DNA from 3 places in the Desulfitobacterium sp. LBE genome. Region 1 is predicted to be linked to each of the others. Evidence: riboswitches for the same ligand, from Rfam matches in the RefSeq annotation. Region 1 holds a riboswitch; each other region holds the start of a gene.
The links. A riboswitch is a leader RNA that binds a small molecule or an ion and turns the genes downstream of it on or off. The one in region 1 is predicted to bind cobalamin.
Positions count from the first base shown of each region.

Region 2: linked by a shared signal. The riboswitch ahead of DESLBE_RS00365 (ABC transporter substrate-binding protein) and the one ahead of DESLBE_RS16570 (ABC transporter substrate-binding protein) in region 1 are both predicted to bind cobalamin.
Region 3: linked by a shared signal. The riboswitch ahead of cobT (nicotinate-nucleotide--dimethylbenzimidazole phosphoribosyltransferase) and the one ahead of DESLBE_RS16570 (ABC transporter substrate-binding protein) in region 1 are both predicted to bind cobalamin.

Region 1 is NZ_VLKD01000001.1:3,489,646-3,497,188, forward strand. Features, by position in the region: gene DESLBE_RS16545 (zinc ABC transporter substrate-binding protein) at 1-172, opposite strand, end outside; gene DESLBE_RS16550 (iron dependent repressor, metal binding and dimerization domain protein) at 315-818, shown strand; gene DESLBE_RS16555 (GNAT family N-acetyltransferase) at 991-1,806, shown strand; gene DESLBE_RS16560 (ABC transporter ATP-binding protein) at 1,862-2,656, opposite strand; gene DESLBE_RS16565 (iron ABC transporter permease) at 2,656-3,651, opposite strand; gene DESLBE_RS16570 (ABC transporter substrate-binding protein) at 3,834-5,387, opposite strand; cobalamin riboswitch at 5,510-5,691, opposite strand; gene tsaA (tRNA (N6-threonylcarbamoyladenosine(37)-N6)-methyltransferase TrmO) at 5,741-6,148, opposite strand; gene DESLBE_RS16580 (MarR family transcriptional regulator) at 6,173-6,628, opposite strand; gene DESLBE_RS16585 (hypothetical protein) at 6,848-7,162, opposite strand; gene DESLBE_RS16590 (radical SAM protein) at 7,345-7,543, opposite strand, start outside.
Region 2 is NZ_VLKD01000001.1:75,271-82,813, reverse strand. Features, by position in the region: gene DESLBE_RS00400 (aspartate kinase) at 1-844, opposite strand, end outside; gene DESLBE_RS26405 (hypothetical protein) at 1,111-1,275, opposite strand; gene DESLBE_RS00390 (DNA-3-methyladenine glycosylase) at 1,439-2,035, opposite strand; gene DESLBE_RS00385 (GNAT family N-acetyltransferase) at 2,036-2,464, opposite strand; gene DESLBE_RS00380 (GNAT family N-acetyltransferase) at 2,518-2,961, opposite strand; gene DESLBE_RS00375 (AarF/ABC1/UbiB kinase family protein) at 3,066-4,742, opposite strand; gene DESLBE_RS00370 (ATP synthase subunit B) at 4,735-5,031, opposite strand; cobalamin riboswitch at 5,171-5,314, shown strand; gene DESLBE_RS00365 (ABC transporter substrate-binding protein) at 5,428-6,396, shown strand; gene DESLBE_RS00360 (iron ABC transporter permease) at 6,479-7,516, shown strand; gene DESLBE_RS00355 (ABC transporter ATP-binding protein) at 7,518-7,543, shown strand, end outside.
Region 3 is NZ_VLKD01000001.1:38,650-46,192, reverse strand. Features, by position in the region: gene DESLBE_RS00190 (endospore germination permease) at 1-417, opposite strand, end outside; gene DESLBE_RS00185 (ATP-binding protein) at 549-1,928, opposite strand; cobalamin riboswitch at 2,050-2,223, shown strand; gene cobT (nicotinate-nucleotide--dimethylbenzimidazole phosphoribosyltransferase) at 2,320-3,459, shown strand; gene cobU (bifunctional adenosylcobinamide kinase/adenosylcobinamide-phosphate guanylyltransferase) at 3,479-4,093, shown strand; gene cobS (adenosylcobinamide-GDP ribazoletransferase) at 4,086-4,850, shown strand; gene DESLBE_RS00165 (PLP-dependent aminotransferase family protein) at 4,994-6,154, opposite strand; gene lepB (signal peptidase I) at 6,216-6,737, opposite strand; gene DESLBE_RS00155 (GGDEF domain-containing protein) at 6,852-7,543, opposite strand, start outside.

The DNA.
Region 1 (7,543 bases):
TAACATGCTCTCCACCGATCACACCGGCTAAATCTGCAAGCATAGTCGTCGTGGCCACCACATTCAACAAACCTTCACCGGATTCCTTTTTGCCAGCTGTCTGGGAGCAGCCTGCCGTCAATAGGATCAGACTCAGTACGATCCCCAACATTCTTTTTAACTTTCTACTCATAACGAACCTCCTGCTATGTTTTTCTGGTCTTGGTGTTAGGTAAGGGAAATACCCTTTCTCTTGACTAATCCAATCTATGAATCCTAAGGAGGGAATGTTACGAATAGACTAGAATAAAATTTAAAAAAAGGATTGATAAGCTATGGATAATAAGTCCGGTTCTGAGTATCGTACAGTGCGCGGCTATCAAATAGCTAATTATCAGGAAAACAAGCTGACTCCTGCCATGGAGGATTATATGGAAATGGCTTGCCGGCTTTGTCTGGAAAACGGCTATACACGGATCAATAAACTTGCGGAGCTGCTGAATGTGCGTCCCTCTTCCGCATCAAAAATGATTGCCAAGCTGAGCGAGCTGGGCTATTTGCAATATGATCTTTACGAGAGCATTCTCCTGACCGAGAAAGGAAAGGAAACCGGCACCTATCTTCTCTCTCGTCATGATACGGTAGAGCAATTTCTGAGACTGATCGGCAATATGAATCCTCTGGAGGAAACGGAACTGATCGAACACTCCCTCAATGTCTCTACCGTACTGCAACTCCATACTTTGTTGGACTTCTTCGCCCAAAACGTTGCTGTTCGGGAAAGCTTTGAGACCTTTAAAAAAGCTGCTAAAGAAAACCCGGCTTCGCCGAGCCTTTGATTCATATCCCTAATGAAGTGAAATCGTTGATGCACCAGTGAAAAAATAAACGGACTTTCCCTATGCCGGATGCATAGGAAAAGTCCGTTTATTGGTGTTTTGCTGCAGTTTCTGGCAATTTTTGTGCTATTATACAAATAGAAAGGTACTATGTTAAGGCGGGGTAAAACTTATGGAATTTAAAAGAGTAACCTTAGACAATTTAGCTTCCGAACATATCTGCTGTGCCCTCACCGATCAAAAAGGAGAGTCCTCTGTCGCGTCAAAAAAAGCATGGCTCAGTCAACGCTTAGGCGAGGGATTGGTCTTTGACAAACTGGATGTGCGGGGAAAGGTTTTTATCGAATATATCCCGGCTGAAAAAGCCTGGTGCCCCATTACAGCCGATCATTATCTGTTCATTAACTGTTTCTGGGTTTCCGGGCAATACAAGGGTCAGGGCTATGCCAACTTATTGCTGGAGCGCTGCCTGGCTGATGCCAAAGCAAAAGGGATGCAGGGGCTTGTGGTTTTATCTGCCGAAAAGAAAATGCCCTTTCTCTCCGATCCGAAGTACCTGAAATACAAGGGCTTTCAGATCGCCGATCAAGCGCCTCCTTATTACGAACTGCTTTATCTTCCCTTCAGTCCCCAAGCAAATGTTCCCCAATTCAAAGCTTGTGTAAAGAGCGGTCGTACTGATGAAGAAGGCTGGGTTGTCTATTATACCAATCAATGTCCTCATACGGATAAATATGTCCCAATCCTCGTCGATCATCTCAAGTCAAAAAAACTTGCCATTAAAGCCATCAAAATCCAAACGACGGAGCAAGCCCAAAAGGCTCCTAATCCCTTTACCACCTATGCCCTTTTTTACAACGGCCAGTTCATCACCAACGAAATCCTTACCGCAAAGAGCTTTGATAAGCTTTTAATCAAAACGAACCTATCTCCACCAACTGTTCCGCCGTCACCATCTGAATGGCCTGCTCCGCTGCAGCGGGGATAACCTCGTCTGTGAAGCCGCTCTTGGAGAACTGCTTATAATGCAACACCCGCTATTCTTATATCCCCCGCACCGAGCAGACCGGTGCAATGATGGGTACACCTTGTTCATCATAGGTTATATTGGCGATCACCCCATAGACTTCTTGCAGCATGGCAGCCGTAATGACCTCCCGGGGCTCCCCCGCGCTGTAAAGAGAGCCCTTCCCATCCACCACTACAATATGTTGGGCATATCTGGCTGCAAGATTAATATCGTGCAAGACCACAATCAGATCCACATTTTGCTCCGCCACTACTCTCTGCAGCAGCTGACACAGCTCCAGCTGCTTTTGCAAATCAAGAGAGTTGACCGGCTCATCCAGCAACAGGACTTTAGGGTTTCTGACCAAGGTCTGGGCAATAAAGACCAACTTTTTCTGTCCGCCGCTTAATTCCGAAAAATTGCGGGGGGCCAGGTGTTCTATATTAAGGGACCGAAGGGTATCCATGACAATATCCAAATCTTCATCCGACACCTTATGGCTCAGTTCCGGCAATCTTCCCAGGATGACCATTTCCAAAACCGTCAGGGTCGATAGATCGACGTCCATTTGGGGTAAATAGGACATAAGCTTGATTTTATCTTCTGTACACATAGCGGTAAGGCTTTCCTGACCGTAAAAAATCTCTCCCTCATAATCCAGCAGCCCGAAAATAGCTTTAATCAAGGTGGATTTTCCCGCTCCGTTGGGACCAAGGATAACATTAAAGCCTTTGGCAAATTCGAGACTAAATCCGCTAAATACCTTATGGGAGCCTTTGCTTTTCTTATAACCTTTATAGGAAAAGTTTAAATTACTTACCTTTAACATCACATACTCCTCATTTTTTTACTGAAGATAATGGCAATAAAGAAAGGGATGCCAATGATTGAGGTGACCAGGCCGATGGGCAGGATGACCCCTCTGATAATCAGCTTGCTGATGACGAAAGCCAGACACATGACAAAAGCCCCCAGCAGTCCCGATAAAGGCATAAAAAAGCGTTGATCTTCACCCACCAGCTGGCGGGCAATATGAGGAGCGATCAGACCGACGAAACCTATGGTTCCTACAAAACAGACGGATACGGCGGCCAATAGGGAACTCACAAATATAACCATTCGCCGCACCTTGGCCGTATCCACCCCGATACTCCTGGCTTTGGTATCATCCAAAGTCATAGCGGTCAGCTTCCAGGCATTTTTGAACAAAACCAAGAAGCAGATGACCAGCACCAGGGCAACAATGAAAAACTTGCTCCAGGTGGTTTTCAACAAACTGCCGAAATTCCAGAAGATCAGGCTTTGCAGCTGATTTTCATCGGCAATATACTGCAGAACCATGGTCAGGGAGTTAAAAAGAAAATTCAGCGCCACACCGAAGAGGATAATGGCCGTTTTATTGATTTGCCGCTGACGGGAAAAGATATAAATGGCCACAGCCACCATAAGGGCAAAGATGAAAGCGTTAACCGTTACAGCCAGGGTTTCCGGGACCTTTAAGGATTTCAGAACATTGGCGTTTAAAATCAATCCCATGGCTGCTCCGAAGGAGGCGGCGGCGGAAATTCCCAGGGTATAGGGGCTGGCAATGGGATTGCGGAGGATGGTCTGCAATTCACAGCCGCTGATGCCCAGGGACGCCCCCACCACTACAGCCATAAGAGCCATAGGCAGACGGATATCCTTGATGATCATGGAGTTATGCCCATCCCCTTCCCCCGTGAACAGCACTCTTAAGATATCGTGAATCGCTATGGAAGAGGAACCGATGGAAATATTTAGGATCACCAGGGCTGCCATGCTTACGGATAGACCGATAATCAAAAAGATCCTTCTCCTGATCAGCATATTATATAATTTTCGGTTGGCATTTTCCTCATGCTTAATCTTGATTCACCCCTTAGTCTTTCTTGCATAACCGGCATCCAAAAGGGCCGCGGAGAGCCGGAGCAAAGGCCGGTCTTAAACCCCCTTGTGCCTCCAGCGTTCCGAAGCCCTTGCCGTTTTTATTTCTTTAGGGAAATACGGTCTTCAAGGCCCGTAAACCAGGTGCTGATATCGCTGCCCACCAGCATAAATTGATCGAAAAACTCATCAAGGACCGCTTCCGGATTCAGATCCTTAAATTCTTCAGGGTAGAAGAGCTTGGCCATTTTCAGACAAGGGTAAAAAGCATAAATGGAGCGGCTGGTTGAGTGGGCAAATTCATAGACATTGTTGTTTTTAACCGCCTGCAAATTGCTCCAGCCGGTTCTGTTGATAATATCATACTGAGGAGGTTCTTTCTTTTGCTTAAGACTGTCCAGCCAGCCGTCATTGACTCCGCTGAGAATGATGTAATCAGGATCGGCTTTAATGACATACTCAGGATCAAGGGTATTGCTGCTTCCTCCGGCTGATGCTTTATCTAAAAGAACGGCATCGGCAATATTGTCGCCGCCGGCAATAGCAATCGGCAGACCCCATCCGGAAACGCTGGTTCCCGTGCTCCCGTAGACCTCGGAATATCCTGACTTTTCATAATAGACCTTGGGTTTATTCTGACGCTGAGCAAGATTTTTGGCTGCAAGGAGTTCATACTGCTTATCTATGAACGCTGCTACTTCAGCGGCTTTTTCCCCCTCCTGGAAAATCTTGCCCAGGAGCTTCATGGTCTCCTGAACCGACTTATCCAATGTCTTGCCGGGAACATCGATGAGAACAATGCTGATTCCGGCCGCCGTAAGCTGTTCCTCTATTTCCAAGGCATATTTATGAGCGGCCATAGCTGAATTGACGATGAGGACATCGGGATTCATGGACAAAACCATTTCCAGGTCAAAAGGCGCGTTATGATCGGAAATCTGGCCTAAATGTTGGGTATAGTCCCCGACAATGGGCTTATACAGCTGAGCATATTTTTGGATACCGCCACCGCCGTCCTGTCCGGAAGCAACCAGCATAGCAAAAGCCTCTTCACCTTTCAGCGGTATAATATAGTCGATGACATCCATGGTGCTGATAGCATAGGAGGAAATAGGCAGGTCAAGGGTTACCTCCCGGCCTTTGACATCCTTAATGGTTATGGAACCGGTGGTTTCTTTCTTTACGGGTAGGGCACTCTTATTCAGAGGGGACATGATCGCCCCGCTCTCTTCTTCAGGGGCAACATAACCGTAGTGAACAGGATCTGCACCGGCCTCCTTTAAGGCCGCGGCCACCCCATTGATGATCCCCTTACTGGTCAGTGTCGCACCGGCAATCACGTCCACATCCAGGGATTGAGCTTCTATAATACGCTGGGGTATTTTCTCCATGGCGATGCCGCCAACATCCTCGGTTTCCGTATTTTCGCCTATGGTAATCTTTGTGATTTTTCCTTCCTGATCCACTTCCGTGGTCACTTCAAGATCTCCGTGATAACCGGCTGCTTTTGCCGTGTAAGTCCCGGCTGCAACTGCTTTTTCAGCCGGTGGGTTTTCCGCCGGTTGGTTGGCGGCTGATGAATTGCAGCCCCCCAAGAGTATGATCATGACCATGACCAATAAGGCAACTATTCTTTGGCTATAGCGTTTCTCCATTGTTCTTCACCTTTCTTCCTGACTTTTTCCTGACCGGAGTCTGAGCATCTGTCCTGGTTTTTTTATGTCTTCTCTTTAATTTTGGGCAAAGAAAATAAATCACCCTCCCCTCCGGAAAATGAATTGTAGTTTTATTAACAGGCAGGTCTCCTGGCTCGCGCCTTTATTTATCGCCTTCCCAGTCTTCGCCAGTGGCATGAAGATAAATAAATCTTTAACGGCGCTTACAGTAACGGGGGTTGCTCAGGATTTGCACCTGATTCCCTTTTCATTACTTGCGTAAACCTGTCAATAGTTTCTTATTCAGCTTTAAACAACAAGCTCTATCCCTATGTCATTAAAACAAGTTTCGTTCAATCGGCCACAGCGGCCGGGTCAATATAAGGCTTAATATCGAGTACGGGGGTATTATCCAGCATATCCACTCCCTCAAAAAACAGACGGTTGCCCTCTCTTTTCACAAACCGGACTGTGGACAGACCGATGCCGTTGGGCCGGTTGGGGGATCGTGTGGAAAACACACCCATAACCTGATTGTTTCTGCGGGAAAGGGTCATCAGCTTATATCCCTCGGATTTATGAAAGTAAAACAAAATGACCCCATACTCTCCTTCTTGGATATCGGCAATACCTTCCTGGTATTCTTCGAGAATTTCAATAACAGCCGTCGTTTCTCCCGAAAGAGTGCTTTGCCTGGGGGCTTCGCCTTTTTCCTTATAAGGAGACTTGATATAGCCGATCGGTTTCATTAAGATCTCCACTGACTTCTCCTCCTTAGGCCACTTTTATCTATGCCTGCGTTCATAATCGGCGATATTATCCAGCATTTTATACAAAATCCGCCTGGCGGTTTCCCGCTCATCCTCCGTAAAATCTTTGGCCAGAATCCGGTTTAATCCTTTAAACACTTCATGAAATTCTTGTTCAAAGTCCCTTGCTTTGGCTGTGACATAAACAATTTTCTTACGCCCGTCTTTAGGGTCTTCTTCTCTGTATACATAACCCTCTTCTTCAAGCTTTTTCAAGGCTCTCGCTGTGTTGGCCTTATCGATATTGAGTAGTTCGCTTAACTCTTCCTGAGTTATACCATCGTAATTAAACAGCAATTGGGTCAAAAATGCCCATTGTCCCTGTCCGATGTTATAGTCTTTGACATTTCTGCCGATATAGGTCTGGCTATAACGATCGATGGCTGAAATCGCTTTGATCAGTGATTTTCTTTTGTCTATACGTTCGTTCATGCTCTTTCCTTTTAGTTATGTCGGCAGCGTTCAGGATTAATTCGTTGCTATCGCAACCAATTAATCCTAAAAACCCCTATTATTTTGTTGTTTTTCAACACAAGTTATTAATATGCTATACTATTCAATAAAATCTGTCAACTACTCTATTGATAACTTTCTCTTATGGCGACAAGGTTTAACAATCCTGTATGATGCCTAATTTCTTAACGCTAAGCATTAATACAAGATAGGATTTAACCAGATAAGTCCAAGATAGGACAGAGGAAATCTGAACACAACAAATAGCAACACAGAGAAAACACCTGTCAGCACATATTTTTCATTGTCTCTATAATTTTGGAATAGAGGATTTAGGGCACTATAAATGCCGCAAAATACTAAAAGATACAGAAGGCACGCCATCAGATAAGCTGGAAAAGGCACATTATAACCCTCTTCAGGACCCATTATTTTCATTTCAAACTTAAGTGCTATAATGCTGAGAAAAAAGCTTATTATTAAAAGCAGGACACTTAACACTAATCTTTTCACTTTTAGTCCCCCTCCTCTCTTGGGTGACTTTAGAAAACATCGGCTCCGCCGCCGATAGACCGCAGGCCTATTCCCATCATATTGGCCCATATAGAGCTGCCCTAACTACTTTAGTTATTTGATAACTCACAATACATATCATCAATATCATGCTACTACTTAACCATATATGTCATTGAACCCTATTTTACCCTATAGGAGATCCTTGCCGCCAGCCGCCCTACCGTTCTCATGGGAATAATTCGCGCCAGCACCGATGTAAGCCCACCGAATTTACGGTATAAAATGTTAAATAAAAAAAAGGATTTGCGCTGGGCCTTATGTTCCGGCCTGCGGCGCCATATATTGGGAAAGGAATAAAACTCCCGGTAGATCCATAGA
Region 2 (7,543 bases), 3.4 Mb from region 1:
GTTTGGAGGCGTTGGGATGGATGGCCTCCATGCCTATATCCGCCAGCTGATCCGCAACATCATAATTAGTCCGCCCTACGGGGATGGCCTTTTCTACCCCGACAATCTTCGGATCGGCGGAGGATAGATGAAACTCCTTATGAATGATCGCTTCATCCGCATGGAGATGAGTGGCAATCCGGGAGAAAGTGATCTCCGAATAACCCCGTTCAAATTGGCGCATAATCCCTTCTTTGCCTTTGGTATACCCGGTGACGATAACGATCTCTTTGAATGGGTCCACTCCCCGGAAAGCTTTGGCGATCCGCTCATCAATGGTGAGCTGGCTGGAATCCCGGAGGCCGGTTAAATCCACAAGGCGGGCGGGTATGCCGCGGTTCTGCAGAATGTTCACGGAATTGAAAGCCGAATGGGCTTCTCCCAAAGAAGCCAGCAGTTCCCTGGCCGCCGAGAAAATATTCTCCCGATCTACATAACCGGAGGCAATGATTTCATGCATACTATGCAAATAGGACTTGGTCTGCTGGATCCTTGAGCCCAGGAACTCCTTGGCCGCTTCATAATCCAAACCGATGTTCACAAATCTTTCGTTAACCTTGAGGAGATCCTGCAACAGGACATTTAAAGCTTCTTCGCAATCTTCCCCATTGACAAAATGACGATAAATTCCCGGAGCCTTTGTCTTTTTATCCTCCAAAAGCTTGTTGGTCACCCCTGCGTAAGCGGAGACAACAAACACTCTGCCAAAGCTGAAACGCTGTGAATCCGGTTCCCCAATAATATTTTTCAAGACATCTTCGAATTGGGACATAGAAGTGCCCCCGATTTTTTCTACCGTTAACATACAACACCTCATCAGTATTAAGTTCTCTGTTAAATAACACTATTCACCATTATAATACAGCGCTTCAAGAGCAACAAGCTAAAATTTCGTTTATTAAACTGGCCAACTTTCCAAAATTAAAAATTACCATATATTAGAAATATAAACCCTTAAACCCTCTTCAGCGTTCAGCGCCGATTATTCCAGGAAAAGGAGTGAATTCTTCATGCATCTTTTTGATAAATGCTGCGTTCCTTTCAGTTTTTGGGGGCCGCATCCTCAATTCTTTAATACTCAAGCCTGCTGTCCCCCGATTCAAACCTGCTGTCCTCCGGCACACGCTCCGTTCCCCAACATGTATCCCTCTTATCCTTCTTATCCAGCTCAACAAAGACCCCAATGCCCGCCGGTCCAGCAAGCCCCGGTTCAACAGCAGCCTCCGGTTCAGCCACCTCTAATCAATAATCCCCCCTCATCCCGTTCCAAAGGGTAAAAGACTCATCCTTTTATACTATGCTACTCATAGCAAAGGTGGTTCCGTCTTATGGGAACCACCTTTTTACACAGATTCTCTTCTCATCCCCCGAAGAAGATAAGGATACGGGCTTACCTTTACTAAGACATGGCCCACAGATACAGAGAAGCCACCGACCCGTAGGGTGAATACTTCTTGCGGTAATGCTCAAAGGTCTCCTTGGATAACTCCTCCAGTCCATAACAGTTCATCATTCCCCTGCGGATAGCTAAATCCCGATAGCTGACCACGTCGGGCCGGCAAAGGGAATGGATCAGCAGCATCTCCGCCGTCCACACCCCCACACCGGGTAAAGCCGACAAGGATTGAATGATTTCTTCATCACTCAGGGTAGGGAGCTCCTGGAAATCCACCTCACCTCTTTGGGCAGCAGCGGCAATCCCTTTGATATATCCCGCCTTGCGCATAGACATGCCGCAGCCTTGAATCGCTTCCAGATCGGCTAAGGCGATCTTCTCGGCACTAATCTCTCCCAGCAGGGTTTGCAGCCGGTTCCATACCGTCTCAGCTGCCTTTTTGGAAATCTGCTGGCTGACCACACTGGAGATCAGCGCTTCAAAAAGATTCGGGATAATCCCTCTCTCGATCATTCCCATGCGCTCAATAGCCTGCCCCAGGACCTTATCCCGGGTCTTTAAATGCTCAATTTCTTTGGAGCCGTATGGAAAAAAAACCATTTAAAGCGTCCTTTCCATAATGATATGGGGAATCCCATCTTCCATGAATTCCTCAGACACCTGGCGGTACCCTAGTTTTTCATAAAAGTTCTGAGCCTGGGTCTGAGCATGAACCTTTGCTTTAGGGAAGCTTTCCCTTTGTGCAATCTGCTCCATGCTTTTGACCACGACACTGCCTAAGCCGAATTTTCGCAGGTTGGCACGGACACAGATCCGCTCCAATTTAGCCGTATCCCCCAGCCAGCGCAGCCTGCCCGCAGCGGCCGGCTGGTCTTCATAGTATACCAGAATATGACGGGCGGCTGCACCCGGCTCGTCATAGCCATCAAATTCATCCTGCAGCGGAACCCCCTGCTCTTCCACAAAAACTTCCCTGCGAATTTGAAAGGCCTCCTCTAATTCCGCCCCTTTTACTTCAACAACTTTCATGCACTATTCCATCCTCTTGTTTCTTTTTATTGTTCCTCATCAGTTCCTATCCATCAGTCAAAATCCTTGATCATCTGAATATATTCAAGATCATTAAATCCCAATCGTTTATACAGGGATATGGCCTGAACATTCTCTTCCTCCACCTCCAGCCGGATCCGCTTAATCCCTGGGTGCCGGTGACTTTCCAAGTATTGAAAAAATTCCCGGGCCAGTCCCTTTGAGCGGTAAGGGGGCAGGATATAAATCTCATCTATCCAAACGACGATTCCTCCTGCTTCCTGAGAAAAGGTCTTGGCCGTAATCGCGTAGCCGGCAGCCTGGTTTTCCTGTTCCAGAATATATCCGTTCAGATAACGATCCGAGCTCATCATCTCCGCAAAGGTTCTGCTGTGAAATTCCTCAGGTACAGGGTGGAGAACAGCATCTGAATGGTAGAATTCAGCCGCCAGTTCCAGAAACAGTTCCCGATCCCCTTCTTGCATTGCTCTAATCATAACATGACAATCTCCTATGTGATTTGCTTATGGTATTGATTATAGCAAAAAAGACCAAACTTGGCATGCCCGTCAGTGCTCTATAACACTTAAAACTCGCCGTACTAAAACCTTCCTGAACGCAAAATGGATACCAGCAGCAGAATGAACATCATGGCCGCTACTGTAAAACCAGCCTCAATAGCCGGTATCCGCCAGAAGACCAGGGGTTCCTTGCCTAAGGCGGAGGCAATAACCAAACCGCACATAATAATGCTGAAGGACAGCAATAAGATACTGAAAGAGAGCTGATTGCTGATCCGGTCCAGCTTCCGTATAAAGGCGGCCAGTTCGGGTAAATAAATCTCCACCCGTATCTTTCCCCGCTGAATGCTGCTGAAAATCTCCTTAGCTTGTTTAGGGAGGTTTAATAAAAGATCGAAGTATTCCCGGAAATGCTTCCAGGTCTTTTCAGCGAGAAAAGCGGGATGAAGCCGTTCCTTAAGGAGCTGCTCACCGAAAGGTTCGGCAATATCGATGATGCTGATCTCGGGATCCAACTGCTCCACGATTCCTTCCAAACTCAGAAGGGATTTACCCAACAGGACAAGATCGGCAGGAATAATAATCCGGTGTTTGTAGGCCACCTTAAACAGGTCATTGACGGCACTCCCCAGATCGACTTCACTCATGGGCACATCCAGATACTTCTCTCTTAACCCATCCACATCCCGATACAATACCTTGGGATCCAGATCCTCAGGCACGATCCCCATGGCAAACACAGCCTCCACCATGTCCTCCGTCTTCCGCCGCATCATCCCGATGACCAGTGAAGCAAAATGATCCTTCATATCAGAAGAAAGCCTGCCGATCATGCCGAAATCGATTAAGGAAATCACCTGTTTGGGCAAAACAAAGATATTGCCCGGATGAGGATCCCCATGAAAAAACCCCTCGATTAAGATTTGCTTGAACATCGCTTTAATCAGATTCTCTGCCAGTTCCTTCCGATTATAGCCCAAGGCTTCAAGGGTCTGGAATTGGCTGAGCTTGACTCCCTGAATGTATTCCAAAGTCAAAACTTTTTTGGTGGAGTATTCTTTATAGACCTTGGGAATGTGAATGGAGGAATCCCCTTGAAATTGCTTTCTGATTCGTTGGGCATTATTGCCTTCAATTTCATAGTTTAACTCATTGCGCAAGGAATTGGCGAATTCCTCCACCATATCCCGCACATGATAAAGGGCGGCCCAATCCATACGCTTTTCCGCCAAAGCAGCCAAATCCAAAAGTATTTCCAGATCCGTCTCGATCTTCTGGGCAATATGGGGGCGCTGGATTTTTACCGCAACACTTTCCCCTGATTGGAGAACGGCACGGTGAACCTGGCCAATCGAGGCTGCGGCCAGTGGCTCTTCCTCAAAATGCCGGAAAATATCCTGAGGCGGGGCCCCCAACTCGGCTTTAATAATTTGACTAACCTCGGCAAAAGAAAAGGGCGGAACTTGATCCTGCAATTTTTCCAGTTCCGTAATGAGGTAATCGGGAATAATATCCGGCCGGGTGCTGGCTATTTGTCCAATCTTCACATAAGTAGGCCCCAACTCTTCTAAGGCGTTACGCAGGCGCTGACCGAGAGTTATGGGATCCACCTCTTCCTCCCGCCTCCGCATCCGTCTGGAAAAAGAGATAAAATTAATAAGCCCCATCTCTTCCAGGATGAGGCTGAATCCATTACGGGCCAATACCGTGGCTACTTCTTGGTAGCGATGAACATGACGAATTTTTCTGCTAATCATGGGTCCGGCTTTCCAATTGAGCGATGCGGTTTTCCAGCCTCTCGATGTCTGCTTTGGTTGGAAGGTTAAGCTCCGCCAGGATTTTTTGCACTTGCTCCTTAAGCTTGACCTGAATCTCATTCTGCTGATCCTCGCCCTTTTGGACCAGCTCATTCATTAATTCCTTGGACTCATTGGCGGACAGCTCTCCTTTCTTTACCAACTCATCCACGACCTTCTCAATTTGCTCTTTGCTCACCACAGCGAAACCTAACCCCAAGGCTAAACCTTTCTTGAGCATATCTTTCATGCTTACATCCCCCTGCCGTGAATTGAAATCTTCATCCTTAGTATTTACGCGGTTGCTGAAAACCATTCTTTAATCACCAGGAAAGCACGCACTAAACAAACCTTGGCATTACCGGACGAATGCCTTATAATTGTCTTAATTCAATACACTAGGATTAGGTACTCAATCCTTACCGGAAAGAGTTAAAAGGGAAGCCGGTTCAATTCCGGCACGGTCCCGCCACTGTGAATTGAGTGAGTAATCACTCTTAAGTCAGGAACCTGCCTAATCATCAGCGACCCTCCTCGAGGACAGGATACGGCGCTGCAAGAGTTTACTAATGCAGCAAAAACCTTTTATCCTGGCGATAAAAGGTTTTTCTTGATCTTTCCACTTCAACTCGAAAGGAGCATAAAAATGAATAGAAAAAAACAGGCATTCACACTGCTGATAACCCTATGGGTGACCTTAGTTTTGCTCAGCGGCTGCAATTCACCCTCACAGCAAGGTGCCGCTCCTCCCGAAGCGCCCTCAGGGCAAGATACCATCCAGACTACAAGTTACCCTTTAACCTACACAGATGATACAGGTGTGGCCACCACTCTGGAAAAGGAACCTCAACGCATTATCTGTCTGGCTCCGCCTTCCACGGAGATCTTAAGCGCTCTGGGCCTGGATCGCAAGCTGATCGGCTTAACTGTGTACGATAATTACCCGGTGGGTATTCAGGAGAACGCAGAATATATTTTTGAAGACAGTTTAAACCCCAATCTGGAGCAGCTCATTCAGCTCAAACCGGATTTGGTCGTGACCGGAATGCATAAGGACAGCTTTATTAACTCCCTGCGCAGTTTGGGGATACCTGTCGCTCATTTAAACCCCCAAAGTCTGGAAAGCACCTATCAAACCATTGAGGAACTAGGATACATTACCAATACTCAGGAACAGGCCCAGGCTGTGCTCCAGGGAATGAAAGCAAAGGAACAAGCCATTGCCGATAAAGTAGAGGCCATCAAGGAAGCTGAGCGGGTCAGGGTATGGATTGAAGTGGATCCAGGTCTTTTTACCGCCGGTGCAGGAACCTTTCTTAACGAACTCATCACCAAAGCAGGTGGCATCAATATCGCCAGTGATGTCCAGGATTGGGCGCAATACAGCGAGGAGCAGGTGATTGAGAAGAACCCTCAGGTTATCCTGAGCACCTACTCCTACTACATGGATAATGTGAAGGCCACCATCGCCGCCCGCCCGGCTTGGCAAGCCATCGATGCTGTCAGCAATGACCGGATTTACGATCTGGACAGCGATATGGTGACCCGCTCCGGTCCCCGGATCGTCGACGGCTTGGAAACCATCGCTAAAGCCCTTTACCCGGAGCGTTTCTGACTCTTTAGCCCTTGGCAAGGGTGGTCTTATCATCCGTATGGGGAGAGAGCTATTGACCTAAGTTAAGGAGGATAACATAAAGATGAATTCCCGAACTTTCCCCAAAAGCATACCCTGGATTTTGGGCTTATCCTTGCTCCTGCTTCTTTCCGTTGTCATCTGTGTGATGACCGGCTCCGTCTCCCTGCCTTTTCATCTGACCTGGAAGATCATTTTAAACCATCTGCCTTTTTTGAGCTTTGACCCCAGCTGGTCCTCAGCCCAGGAATCCATCGTTTGGAATCTGCGCCTGCCCCGGGTCTTTTTAGCCCTCATCGTTGGGGCCATGCTGGCAACCTCGGGAGTGGCTTTTCAAGGAATTCTGCGCAATCCTCTGGCTGATCCCTATATCCTGGGGGTCTCCTCCGGAGCCGCCATTGGCGCCGCCTCCGCTATCCTTTTTTTTCGCAGCTTTTCTTTCTTCGGTCAATCGGCCCTGCCCCTCTTCGCCTTTGCCGGAGGGCTTATTTCTCTGGCCTTTGTCTTCTCTCTATCCAGACAGCATGGTCAGTTTGAACGGGAAACCTTAATCCTGGCCGGTGTGGTAGTGCAGGCTTTGCTGAGTGCTTTTCTCTCTCTTCTGATTGCCGTTTCCGGCGAGCAGATGCAGCAGATTATCTTCTGGATGATGGGCAGTCTCGCCAACAGCAGCTGGCAGAATGTCCTGATCCTTCTCCCTTATTTTCTGCTCGGCTTGGCCTATCTTCTCTTGCAAAGCCGGGAGCTGAATGTCATCGCTTTAGGGGAAAGAGCGGCCACTCACCTGGGAATCAATGTGGAGCGCAAGAAAATTGCCATTCTCATGGTCGGTTCCTTATTGGCCACAGCCGCAGTCTCCATGGTGGGGATTATCGCCTTTGTCGGTTTGATCATTCCCCATCTCATGCGCCTCCTCGTAGGACCTGACCACCGGATTCTCTTGCCGGTGTCTACTTTAGCGGGAGCAATCTTCCTTTTGTGGTCGGATACCATGGCCAGAACCCTGCTCCAATCCCAGGAGATTCCCATCGGAGCGATTACAGCCTTTGTCGGCGCACCCTTTTTCGCCTATCTTTTAAAAAGTGGTTTAAGGAGGGGTTAGGATGAACCTGTTCGAGATTCAGAACCT
Region 3 (7,543 bases), 3.5 Mb from region 1:
CCGCATAATCACCTCCAGCCCGGCACTGCAGGCATAGGTGCTCACCAGCAAGAGCAAAATGGCAAAAACGTAGCGCGGAGTTTCCGGCATCGCCATCGAACCAAAGAATTCCATAAGACTTTGGGTAAGGGTGATGGCTACACTAATAAAGTAAAGGCTGAACATGCCAACGCTTATCTTGCCTAAGATTTTGCCGAGGATTTTCTCACTGTATTGAAAAATCGTCTGATTGGCATAGGTCCTCCCCATTTTATATAAGAAAAAACCCAGCATTGTTTCTATAACTATAGCCACCAGGAGGGCCTGCCAAAAATCCTGCTCCAAATCTCTTATGATCAGATTGGGCATGCCTATAGATAGGGAAACAATCACGAAATAAGTACAAAAGGATTGACGGCTTGAGATTTTTATATTCATGAATTTCACACTTTCATCATTACGGATAAGTTAGTATTAGGATGAACGCTCAGCCTTATACTATACATTTTCCAAGAGGCGGGGGCTTGGGCGCAAGAAAAAAGCCGGCCCCCTAAGCCGGCTATCCAAAACTATTGCTGAGCGGCCAACCCTTCCCTGGCCACCAGAAAATCCACAAACTGACGGGCGGTTCTCCCTGAGCGGGCATTATGATTCATCACCCAGCGCAGCGCCTGCTGTCTTAACTCCTCCTTGGGAAGTGTCAGCCCTTCCTGAGTTGCTAACTCCTCCACAATCTTCAGATAGCCTTCCTGGTCCGGTGTGGGGAAGGTGACCGTAATGCCGAAGCGGTCGGATAAGGACAATTTTTCCTCCATGTTGTCCCGCCGGTGGACTTCCTCGACTTGCCGTTCGCCGAAGGTTTCTCTGATCAAATGACGCCGGTTGGAGGTGGCATAGATCAGCACGTTTTGGGGCTTCCCTTCCAGCCCTCCCTCCAGCAGGGTCTTCAGATTCTTATAATCACTTTCCGTGTCTTCAAAAGAAAGATCGTCAATAAACAGAATGAACTTCAAAGGCTGCTTGGCCAGGAGCCGAATAATCTTGGGGTAGTCATGCAAGTCTGTTTTCGATAATTCCACCAGGCGCAGTCCCTGTTCACCATATTCCTGCACTAAAGCTTTAACCAAGGAAGATTTCCCAGTCCCACGGTTGCCATAGAGAATCACATTATTAGCCGGAAGGCCTTTCAGGAAAAATTCCGTATTCTGGAGGATGATTCCCTGCTCCCGTTCCTGATTAATCAACTTGCTGATGCGCATGGGCTCAGGGTGTACCCCTTCCAGCCTTTCCGCACGGCCCCGCCATTTGAGAGCCATGCACCGGCCGAACAATCCGGTACCCATGGTTTGATAATAAGCAAGCAGCGCATCCACCATTTCCTCTGACCTTCCCCGAAGCAGACTCTGCTTCAACTTTTTCTGAGAGGAAAGGAGATAGTTTTCAGCCCGATTCTCTTCTTTTGCATAAGTTTCTTTTTCCCTATCCATATCCGGAAGACTCAGCCAACCAGGCCAGCTTTCCGGGCTCAATGGTTCCTCCAGCCAGAGGCCCGGTTCTTCCGCCCCTTGCTCTGCACACCGTGCCTTGACAGCCCCTTTAATATCTTCCGCCTTCAGCCCGGCAAGCTCCCGCAAATAGAGCAGCTCCCGCCCGGCCAGTCGGCGCAGCCCGGCGGGAACCCGGTCCTTTCCCTGTTGAGCCGTTTGCCTGGCCAGCTCATTGTCATCCTGAAGCATACGCTCCCAAAGATAATCAGGCCAATGAGCCTGAGTCGCCAAGGAGCAGAAATGATGATAATCTTTATAAATTGCCATCAGATCAAACTCCCTGCTCCCTATCCCCTGGAGCAGTTTTTGGAAAGAAACTGCCACCGGATCCCCTATGATGCCTCGGAAAACAACCATTCCGTCAAAAAGAAGGGATAACCGGGTAATTTTCGTCCTATTCACATTATGCACATCCTTGTTTTCTTCTTGTGTTCTAGTACAATTCTTAGTACTATCTTAAATCCTGCAATTCTTTAAGTAAAGGGTTGACAAAATCTTCTTCTTTGCTATTCTATAATTAGTTAAAAAAAGTCCATTCTTTGGTGCCCCCAAGGGGAGAATAGGGAAACCGGTGCGATTCCGGTGCGGACCCACCACTGTGTAGGATGAGCCTGAACCATAACCACCGGCCAGACCGGGAAGGGGTAGCGGCGTTTGAATCCAAGCCAGGAGACCTGCCAGGAATGAAGAAAGCCTTTCCATGGGTGCTATGGAAAGCAGCGGCGACGAAGGCAAAGTCCCGACCACTTATGAAGTGGCGGGACTTTATTTTTTTTAAAGGAGAGGAATACAGATGAGTAAAACCGAATTAGAACAGGACAAGCTAGTGGATGACTTCTTAAGACAGGAAAACCTGAGTGACGCTTCCCTGGAGGAATGTGAAACCGCCTTAGACCATCTTATCCAGGGAATACACGGTCTTGACGAACAGGTCATGGCCGCTGTACAAACCCGTTTAGATTCCTTAACCAAACCCCAAGGCAGTTTAGGAGTCCTGGAAGCCCTCGCCAAACAATTGGGCGGGATTCAAGGTCAGCCTTGGCCGGAAGTACAAAAAAAGGCCATTCTCGTCATGGCCGGAGACCACGGCGTGGTGGCGGAAGGGGTCAGTGCCTTCCCTCAGGAAGTAACCCCGCAAATGTTCTATAATTTCCTGGGCGGCGGGGCAGGGATCAATGTCCTGGCCCGTCATGCCGGCGCCGAAGTGATCTGCACCGATGTGGGCATGGCTTTCCCGCTGGATCCGCCCGAGCTTATGGCTCACCGCATCATGAACGGAACCCATAACATGGCCCAGGGACCGGCTATGAGCCGTAAAGAAGCTCTGCTCTCCCTGCTGACCGGAGCTAAAATCGCCCGCCAGGCTATCGATTCCGGAGTGAATGTCCTGGCCACAGGGGAAGTGGGAATTGGCAATACCACCCCCAGTACAGCCATTATTTCTCTCTTGACAGGTTTGCCGCCCCAGGAGGTTACCGGGCGGGGCACAGGTCTGGATGATGAAGGACTCATCCGCAAGCAAAACGTCATCGCCCGTTCTATCGCCATCAATCAGCCCGATCCTAAGGATGGAGTGGATATCCTCAGCAAAATAGGGGGCTTGGAGATCGGTGCTCTGGCCGGGGCAATTCTGACCGCAGCCTATTCCCGTGTCCCCATCCTTTTAGATGGGGTCATCTCCACTGCCGCTGCTCTCATCGCTGTCCGCATCTGCCCTACGGCCCGCTTCTTCCTGATTCCCTCCCATTCTTCTGTGGAGATCGGCCATCGAGCCGCCCTGGAACAACTGGAGCTAAAACCCATCATGCATCTGGATTTCCGCTTGGGAGAGGGAACAGGAGCCGCTATCGCTTTCCATCTTCTGGATGCCTCCATCCACATTCTCAACGAAATGGCTACTTTTGAATCCGCAGGAGTCAGCGGTAAAAACTAAGCAATCACCGGAGGTAATTATGTCAGATTTTGTGCTCATAACCGGTGGAGCCCGCAGTGGCAAAAGCCGCTTTGCCGAGCTCCTGGCCGCTCATCCCGGCCTGCCTGTCACCTACATCGCCACGGCCCAGGTCTATGATGAAGAAATGGCTTTGCGTGTCAAAAAACATCAGGACCAGCGCCCTGCCCATTGGGGCTTAGTGGAAGAACCCCTTGCCCTTTCCTCTGTGTTGGAACGCCATGCTCAGAACAAAGGGGTCCTTTTGGTGGATTGTGTAACCCTGTGGCTGACCAATCTCCTCCTTGCCCACTATCCAGCAGAAGATCATCTGACTGAGCAGGAGTATACCCAGGCCCTCCATAGGCTGGAGCAGAAGATTCTCGAACAGGTCCGCATTGTCGCCCGTATAGCCCGGGATATTACCCCTCAGGTGATTATGGTCACCAATGAAGTGGGAGATGGTATCGTCCCGGATAATCCCCTTTCCAGGATTTATCGGGATCTGGCCGGCAGGGCCAACCAGATCCTGGGACAGGGCGCCCAGCAGGTCTATTCCGTGGTCGCCGGCTATCCGACGGAGATCAAAGCTGCCGGTCAGGCCTTACTGGATTCCTTGCGGCGAGAGGATGCCTAGCATGCGCAAATTATGGATCGCCCTGACCTTCCTGACCCGAATACCACTCCCTCAGCCGGAGCAGGTGACCTCGGAAGAATTCACCCAAAGTCAGCATTATTATCCTTTGGTAGGCCTGATTCTGGGCGGAGCCTTATGGTTGGCCTTAACCCTGCTTCTTCCTCACTACCCGCCCCTGGTTACGGCTGCCTTGCTGCTTGCCCTGGAACTTATTCTCACCGGGGGAATTCACCTTGATGGTTTGATGGATAGTATGGACGGTTTGCTTTCAGCGCGGACACCTGAACGCATGCTGGAGATTATGAAAGACAGCCATGTGGGAGCTTTCGGTGCGGTGAGCGCCATGGTATACCTGCTGCTCAAATTCAGTCTTTTGGCCGGGCTCCTCGCCCTCTCTTCCCCTTTAGTTCCTTACCTGGTTCTTTTCATGCCCATCCTGTCCCGCTGGATTTTTCTGATTGGGGTTCATTATTTCCCCTATGCCCGGGCCCAGGGATTTGGCCAGGGATTTCATGAAACCTCCCGCCAAACCCGGTGGCTATTCCTGGGGGAGGGGCTGCTGCTCCTTTTCCTCACCTATTGGGTGCTGCAATGGCCGGGGATTGCCGGCTTTATGCTGGCCACCCTCTTCATCCTCTTGTTCACCCGCAAGGTCTCCCGCCTCCTCGGAGGGTTAACCGGAGATCTCTATGGTGCCAGCATTGAACTTTCCGAACTGCTCTTTCTTTTAGGGGCCTTCCCATTGCTTTACCCCTGAAATTCGGAATCGCTTACGAATTTGAGCTGTGCCGCCCAGGGAGCCAGGCAGCCAGGCAGCCGGACAGCAGACAATCTGCTCTGACGACAAAGAGGCCGTTGCCCAAGGAACTGTAAAGTTCGTGCAACGGCCTCTTTGCAGCCCTATTGATTCAAGCCCCGGGCCAAGCGCCTCATTCCCTCTTCGATAATCTCCGGTGTGGAACAGGAATAGTTGAGACGCATTTCATTGGACACCCGGCCATCGGCGTAGAAAAGAGCGCCGGGAACATAAAGAACATTTTGGCGAATCATATCTTGCACATAGTCAAAACTATTGTTCACCCCCATGAGTTTGGCCCAAAGGAACAGGCCGCCTGCCGGCACCTTCATCTCCACCCTGTCTCCCAGATAGGTCTGGATGGACTCCACCATGGCCTTACGGCGAACATTGTAGACTTCCCGCAGCTTCAGGATATGATCCGGCAAAAGATCCTTTTGCAAATATTCATAGATGGCTCTCTGAGTCAGGTTATTGCTATGAAGATCCACACCTTCCTTGGTCTGCTCCAGATGCATAATAATATCTTCGTCGGCAAGCACATAGCCGATGCGCAGCCCCGGCGCCAAAACCTTGGAAAAAGTCCCCAGATAGATGACATTTTCCCCTAATTCCGCCAGATGGGGGATGGGCTCTCCTTCATAGCGCAATTCTCCATAGGGATTATCCTCGACAAGAAGCAGGCCGTATTTCTGGGACACTTTAAGGAGCTCTTTTCTCCGCTCCAGCCCCATAACTCTCCCTGAAGGGTTTTGATAATTTGGTATTAAGTAAAGAAATTTAGGGGTGGTGAAAGCCAAAGCTTTCTCCAGCTCATCGGGAAGAATCCCTTCTTCATCACAGGGAATCATCTGAAAATCAGCCCGAAATCCTTCAAAAGCCTGAATAGCCCCCAAATAGGTGGGCGTCTCCAGGAATACCGTATCTCCCGGATCCAAAAAAGTTTGGGCCAATAAGCTCAATCCCTGCTGGCTTCCGGTAGTGATGATAACCTCGGCAGTTCGGGCCGGCCTTTGGCTGCGTTGGTGCTGAGAGGCAACCCATGACCTTAATTCCGGATATCCCGCGGTCTGTGCGTATTGCAGGGCCGCATTCCCCTGTTCTTCAAAAACCTTTTGAAAGGCGGCCTGTAAATCCTGGGTAGGAAAAAGATCCAAGGCAGGCAATCCTCCGGCAAAAGATATCATCGCGGGGTTTTGGGCTGCTCTGAGCATTTCCCCGATAAATCCTTCCCCTACATTCTTCATCCATTTGGCGTATTTCATTGGCTTCTCCTTTCCACTCCACGATTAAATTTAATAGGTAATATACCTGAATCAGTATTTCTTACTTAAGGGCGCCCCAGCGTTCCAGAGGCCAATAACGCAGCAGAACTTTGCCTTCGATATTCTCTTCAGGAACAAACCCCCAGACATGACTGTCCTTGCTGTTGTTGCGATTATCCCCAAACACAAGATACGCTCCCTCAGGAATCTGGATAGGTCCATATTCATATTCAGGGGCCTCTTTCAGATATGGTTCCTCGATGGCTTCACCATTGATCCAGACCTTGCCTTCTCTGACCTCTAAAGTGTCCCCAGGCAAACCGATGATCCGCTTCACCAAATCATCATGCTCTCCCGAACCCTCCGGAGCGGTAAACATAATGATATCCCCACGCTGGAGAGGTTTATTTTTGTAAAACACCTTATCGAAGATTAAGCGATCCTGAAGTTGGATAGTAGGGAGCATGGAACCGGTCGGGACGATGCGGGTGTCAATAAGATAGGTCCTGATGCCAAAGGACAACACCCAGGCGACTACAATCAAAATTCCCCATTCCAAAATTGTGCGTAAATATTTCTTCATTCATGTCACACCCTCTGCAATAGTTATCCTCTGTGAGGAAGATCCAAGGTTTCGCTGCCTGTTTCAGGATACCACGAAATCCCTATCAAATAAAAGACCCCCCCGTTTGGAGGGTTAGTCCGCTATGATATTTCCTTTCCCTGAATTCTTGCCTCTATAAAGCCTTTGGTCTGCTAAACGGTACAATTCATCATAGGTACGGCCTTCTGTTGGAAATTCTGCGACTCCAATACTGACTCCTAAATTATATTCTTCCAGATGCATGCTCTTTCTCATCCGTTCAATCACAGTCAGGGACTCTTCATTCAGGGCGATGTCCGTCAGCACCACTGTAAATTCATCACCACCGGTCCGGGCCACAATATCCTGCTCCCGTACCGCGCAGCGCAGGTTCTGAGCAATTTCTTTCAGGGCCCGGTCACCCATGGGATGGCCCAGAGTATCATTGAGCTGTTTAAATCGATCCAAATCAAGAACCAGGAACAAAAACCGTGAGTCTCTCCTTAAGGTGCTGGCTATTTCTTCCCGAACACGCTGCTCGAACCCCTGGCGGTTCAGTATTCCTGTCAATCGATCCGTATTGGCCAAGCGGGCCAGCTCCTCACGCTGGCGAATGGTCTCTAAAGCAACCCCAACCACCCGGATAAAGGCAGTCAGTATCTCCTGCTCCTGATCATTAAGGTACTTACCGGCATTCATCAGCCACAGCTCGCCGACCACCCCGCTATGGGTCTGAAGAGGATGTATCCACACACGTTCCCATTTAAAAGGATTATTCTCAATATCAAAAAAGTGAACCTTAGCAC